Linked DNA regions of Thiocapsa bogorovii. The protein of the gene in region 1 interacts with the protein of each later gene in a pairwise test. Links are inferred from orthologs where the notes say so. Each region holds a gene or a part of one and is shown on either strand. Other genes may lie near its edges.

Region 1 (3,127 bases):
TGTTCACGACCTCGTCCATCCCGATCACGTACTGCGGGACCCCGAGCCGCACCGGCATATGGAAAACCTCCTCGGCCAGCTCGATCAGGCCGTCCATCTTCGAGCTGCCGCCGGTCAACACGACGCCGCCCGCGACCAGATCCTCGAAACCGCTGCGCCGCAGCTCGTTGTGCAGCAGGGTCAGGAGCTCCTCGTAGCGCGGCTCGACCACCTCGGCCAACGTCTGGCGCGAGAGTCTGCGCGGCGGTCGATCCCCGATGCTCGGAACCTCGATGGACTCGCTGTTGGCCGCCAGCTGTGCCAGGGCACAGGCATGCTTGACCTTGATCAGCTCGGCATGCTGCGTCGGCGTGCGCAGTGCGACCGCGATGTCGTTGGTGACCTGATCGCCGGCGATCGGGATCACCGCGGTGTGGCGAATCGCCCCGTCCGTGAAGACGGCGAGATCCGTCGTACCGCCGCCGATGTCGACGACACAGACTCCGAGCTCCTTCTCGTCGTCGCCGAGCACCGAGTAACTCGAGCTGAGCTGAGCGAGCACCAGATCGTCGACCTCGAGCCCGCAGCGCCGGATGCACTTGACGATGTTTTGGGCGGCACTCACCGCACCCGTGACCATATGCACACGGGCTTCGAGCCGCACGCCGCACATCCCGATCGGCTCGCGGATGCCCTCCTGATCGTCGATGATGAATTCCTGCGGCAGGATGTGCAGGATCTTCTGATCAGCCGGGATCGCCACCGCCCGTGCCGCATCGATGACTCGGTCGACGTCGGCCTGGGTCACCTCGACCTCCTTGATCGCGGTGATGCCGTGCGAGTTGAGGCTGCGCACATGGCTGCCGGCAATCCCGGCATGGACCGAGTGGATCTCGCAGCCCGCCATCAGCTCGGCCTCCTCGACCGCACGCTGGATCGACTGGACGGTCGACTCGATGTCGACGACGACGCCCTTCTTCAGACCCCGCGAGGGGTGTGTGCCGATGCCGATGATCTCGATCTGGTTGTCGTCCTTGAGCTCGCCCACCAAGGCGGCCACCTTCGAGGTGCCGATATCCAGGCCCACCAATAGATTCTTGTCGTTACGTCTCGACATCCGGTCTCATCCTCGTTTGCCGGATCGCCTCTGGCGATCCGTTGTCGCACGAGCCTGCGGCTCGGCGTTCGCTGCCCATTTCACGGCGAAACCATTGCTGTAGCGCAGGTCCACCACCAGCGGCTGACCGGCCGCCTCCAACTGTGTCGCGCTGGCGATATAGCGCGCAAGTCGCTGATCGATGTCCTCCGTGCCGAGATACAACTCGACACCCATGACCAGCTCGACGCGCCACGCCCCCCGCGGGTCGACGGAGAGCGACTGAATGAGATGGCCGATCAACATCAGATCGTCGCGCCACTGCACATAGCGCTTCACCACCTCCGGCGCACGTCGATCCTCGCCTTCGAGCAGCGGGAGACCCGCCGGGACCGTACCCGTGCCGGGCCGAAAAACGATGCCCTCGGCCGTCACCAAACCGTCGCGATTCCAGCGCGCGATCGGGCGGTGCTCCTCGACCTCGACCTGCAGCCGATCCGGCCAAACGCGTCGCACGGTAGCGTGACCGACCCAGGCCAAGTCCTCGGCGGCCTGCTTCAGATCCTTCAAATCGGCCGTTAGGATGCCGCCGCGCAGCCGCTCGCTGATGGTCTCCTGCAACAAGCGCGATGAGTGGTGATGCAGCTCGCCCTCCACGGCGATGATGCGCACAGGCAACAACTGCGGCTCCCAAAGGCCCAGCAGCCAAATGCCGCTCGCCATGACCGAGATCAGAAGGAACCCGACGAGAGCGAGCCAACGCCCGGAGCGACGTGGACGCACTTCCTCGACCGTCGGAGTGATGTGAGCCGGGTCAACCACGGTCGAGACTCGTCTCCAGGATTCGCAACACCAAGGTATCGAAGTCCAGCCCCGCCACCCGAGCAGCCATCGGGACCAGGCTGTGGTCGGTCATGCCCGGGACCGTGTTGATCTCCAGCAGGAACGGCTCTCCGCTCCCGTCGACCATCAGGTCGACCCGTCCCCAGCCGCTCGCCCCGGTGGCCTCGAAGGCGTCGAGCGCGAGTCGCTGCAGCCGCGACTCCTCCACTTCGGGCAAACCGCAGGGGCAGTGATAACGCGTGCTGTCCGCCCGATACTTGGCTTCGAAGTCGTAAAAGGCGTGCGGCGTTTCGAGTCGGATCATGGGGAGCGCATCCCCCCCGAGCACGGCGCAGGTGTACTCGGCGCCATGAATCCATCGTTCGGCGAGGACCAGGGCATCGTAACCGCGGGCCGCGCGCCAAGCATCGGCCAGCGAGGCCATGTCCTCGACACGCGCCATGCCGATGCTCGATCCCTCGTGGACCGGCTTGACCATGAGCGGGAAGCCAAGCGCCTCTGCGGCTGCCAGATCGGCGTCCGTGCGCAGCAACACCGAGGCGGCTGTGGGCAAACCGCACCCGGTCCATGCCAGCTTGCAGCGATACTTGTCCATGCCGAGCGCCGAGCCCAGCACACCGGAACCCGTGTAGGGCATCCCGATGGTCTCCAGGGCACCCTGGATCTGGCCGTCTTCGCCACCGCGCCCGTGCAGGATGACGAAGGCGCGATCGAAGCCGCCGGTGCGTAGGTCTTCGAGCACACGCTCGTCCGGATCCAGCGGATGGGCATCGATACCCTGACGCAGCAGGGCCGCCAGCACGGCACTTCCGCTCTTGAGCGAGATCTCGCGTTCCGCCGCACGCCCGCCGAGGAGTACTGCGACCTTGCCGAACCGAGCGCGCGCCTGGATCTTCTCTGGTGTCATGAATGCTCTCCGGCGATGTGTTTGACCTCGGGCACCAGTCTGACGCCGGTGGCGTCCTCGACCCGGCGCTGCACCAGGTCGATCAGCTCGCGGATGTCCGCGGCACTGGCCTCGCCCGTGTTGATGATGAAGTTCGCGTGCTTCTCGGACACCTGAGCGCCGCCGATCCGATAACCCTTAAGCCCTTCCGCCTCGATCAGGCGCGCCGCATGATCGCCGGGCGGATTGCGGAACACCGATCCGCAGCTCGGCAGCCCCACGGGCTGTGTCTGCGCACGCCGGTCGAGCAGCTCGCGGATCCG
Region 2 (2,856 bases), 2.3 Mb from region 1 along the record:
AGCCAGTGGAGCGCCGTAAGCACCGGGGAGGGCGTCGACCGGACTCCAGATCGGCAGCGACACCTCAGGTGTCCGCCAAAAGGACGACGGCGCTCGCCGCGATGCCCTCGCCCCTGCCCGTAAACCCCATCTGCTCGGTCGTGGTCGCCTTCACGTTCACACGCGCGGGGTCGCAGCCCATGTCGGCGGCGAGACGGGCACACATCTCGGGAATATGGGTCGCCAGCTTGGGACGCTGGGCGATGATGGTCAGATCGGCGTTGTGCACGGAGAGTCCGCGCTCGGCGAGGCTCGCGATCACGCGCCGCAGCAGGATGCGGCTGTCGATCCCGGCGAAGGCGGCGTCCGTGTCGGGAAAATGCCGACCGATATCGCCGAGCCCGGCTGCACCGAGCAGGGCGTCGCAGAGTGCGTGGATGGCCACATCGCCGTCGGAGTGCGCGAGCAACCCTTGGTCGTGCGGGATCTCCAGGCCACCGAGCACCAGTGGGCGTCCGGGGCCGAAACGATGGGCGTCGAAACCCTGACCGATGAGCATGTTCAACAGCCTCCAGCCTCCGGCCTCCGGCCTCCGGCCACCTGTGCGCTCGCGCGCTGGTGGCCGGAGGCCGGAGGCCGGAGGCTCTTGAGAGTTTGGATTAGCCCAGCCGCCCCTGCTGTTGCAGGTAGAAGCGGGCGAGCGGGAGGTCCTCGGCGCGCGTGATCTTGATGTTGTCGGCATGACCTTCGATCAGGCGCGGGGCGTGACCCATGCGCTCCATGGCGGATGCGTCGTCGGTCACGAGATGGTTGGCGGCCAACGCATCGGTCAATGCGGCACGCAACCGGCCGAGACGAAACATCTGCGGTGTAAAGGCGTGCCAGAGCGACGCGCGATCGACCGTCGCGCCGATGCGATCGTCCGGCTCGGCCCGTTTCATGGTATCGCGCACCGGGATGCCGAGCAGGCCGCCAACCTCGTCCTCGATGAGGGCCTCGATCAGCCGCTCGAGATCGGCCGGGCGCAAACAGGGGCGCGCGGCATCATGCACCAATACCCAATCCTCGGCATGGGCGCGTGCACCCAGTGCATCGAGCGCATTCAGGACCGAATGGCAACGCTCGGCACCGCCGTTGGCGCGGGTCACCTTGGGATGCTCGGCATAGGCCGTTGCCCCCCAGTAGCGATCGGTCGGATCCAGGGCAACCACGACGCCCCGGATCCGCACGTCGGCCACGAAGAGATCCAACGCATGATCGATCACGGCGCGGCCGGCGAGATCGAGATACTGCTTCGGCGTCGCGCTGCCCATGCGACGTCCCACCCCTGCGGCGGGAAGCACCGCCCATAAGGCACGTGAAGGACTCATCGTTTCGCCTCCGGAGGCGTCTTCTCCGGTGCTTTGCGCTCGATCATCTGGATGAAGATCTCGCCAGGCTTGATCATCCCCAGATCGCGACGCGCGCGCTCCTCCAAGGCCTCGACCCCTTCGCGCAGGTCCATCACCTCGGCTTGGAGCTCCTGATTGCGTGCACGCAGGCGCACCAGCTCCTCTTCTTGAGCCGCGATCTCGTTTTTGAGCCCATGCACCTCGGCCAAGCTCCCCTCGCCGACCCACAGCCGAAACTGCAGGCCAGCCAGCAAGAGGATCAAGACGAGGATCAGGATGCGCATGGACGGCATCTTCGGTGTCGACAGCAGGGGAAGGAGGCGCCCGGCCCCTGCCTGCCAAACATCAAAGCCACTTGAAGGCAGAGCGACCCGCATAGGTGGCCTCGTCGCCCAACTGGTCTTCGATCCGCATCAGCTGATTGTACTTGGCGACCCGGTCGGAGCGCGAAAGCGATCCGGTCTTGATCTGGCCGGTGCCCGTCGCGACGACCAGATCGGCGATGGTGGTGTCCTCGGTCTCGCCCGAGCGGTGCGAGACGACCGCCGTGTAGCCGGCCGCATGCGCCATGGCGATCGCCTCCAGGGTCTCGGTCAGGGTGCCGATCTGATTGACCTTGATGAGGATGGAGTTGGCGATGCCCTTGTCGATCCCTTCCTGCAGGATCTTGGTGTTGGTGACGAAGAGGTCGTCGCCGACGATCTGGACCTTGCCTCCGAGACGCTCGGTCTGGCGCTTCCAGCCGTCCCAGTCGCCCTCGGCCAAGCCGTCCTCGATGGTGATGATGGGGTATTTTTCGACCCACTCGAGCAGGAGATCGGTCATGCCGTCGGAGTCGAGCGTGCGGCCTTCGCCCTTGAGATGATACTTGCCGTCGGCGTAGAACTCGGACGCCGCCACGTCCATACCGAGATAGATGTCCGAGCCGGCCTTGAAGCCCGCCTTGTGGATCGCCTCCAGGATCGCCTCGATCGCCGCCTCGTTCGAGGGCAAATCGGGGGCGAAACCGCCTTCGTCGCCGACACCGGTGGCCAATCCGCGCCCGTGCAGAACGGACTTGAGCGCATGAAAGACCTCGGCACCGTAGCGCACCGCCTCGCGGATGCTGGGTGCGCCCACCGGCAGGATCATGAACTCCTGAAAGTCCACGCTGTTGTCCGCGTGCTCCCCGCCGTTGATGATGTTCATCATGGGCACGGGTAGACGATAGGGCCCCGTCGCGAGCGACATGAAGAGCGGCAACGCCTTCTCCTGTGCGGCGGCATGCGCGGCGGCGATCGAGACGCCGAGCAGTGCGTTGGCGCCGAGACGCGCCTTGTTGTCGGTCCCGTCGAGCGCGATCATGGCGCGATCGAGCGCCTCCTGGTCGCCGACCTCCATGCCGACGACCGCGTCGCGCAGCTCGCCTTGGATGTTGGCGACAGCCGTCAGGACGCCCTTGCCGCCGAACCGCGAGCGGTCGCCGTCGCGCAGCTCGAGGGCCTCG

Evidence for each region.
Region 2: the proteins of LT988_RS09225 (region 1) and ftsB interact in binary tests that used the Escherichia coli proteins (3 or more experiments, as listed by UniProt). The link is inferred for Thiocapsa bogorovii from one-to-one orthologs.

Annotation. Positions count from the first base shown.
Region 1 is NZ_CP089309.1:2,031,307-2,034,433, forward strand. The notes cover bases 1-2,999. They hold LT988_RS09225 (cell division protein FtsQ/DivIB), read right to left. Parts: upstream 1,898-2,999; coding sequence 1,103-1,897; downstream 1-1,102. Other genes in these bases: ftsA (cell division protein FtsA), read right to left, coding at 1-1,096; LT988_RS09230 (D-alanine--D-alanine ligase), read right to left, coding at 1,890-2,825; murB (UDP-N-acetylmuramate dehydrogenase), read right to left, coding at 2,822-2,999. In the rest of the region: more of murB, read right to left, coding at 3,000-3,127. UniProt on the Escherichia coli protein: Essential cell division protein. May link together the upstream cell division proteins, which are predominantly cytoplasmic, with the downstream cell division proteins, which are predominantly periplasmic. May control correct divisome assembly.
Region 2 is NZ_CP089309.1:4,310,796-4,313,651, reverse strand. It holds ftsB (cell division protein FtsB), read right to left. Parts: upstream 1,655-2,856; coding sequence 1,346-1,654; downstream 1-1,345. Other genes in the region: eno (phosphopyruvate hydratase), read right to left, coding at 1,716-2,856; ispD (2-C-methyl-D-erythritol 4-phosphate cytidylyltransferase), read right to left, coding at 639-1,349; ispF (2-C-methyl-D-erythritol 2,4-cyclodiphosphate synthase), read right to left, coding at 65-538; truD (tRNA pseudouridine(13) synthase TruD), read right to left, coding at 1-63. UniProt on the Escherichia coli protein: Essential cell division protein. May link together the upstream cell division proteins, which are predominantly cytoplasmic, with the downstream cell division proteins, which are predominantly periplasmic.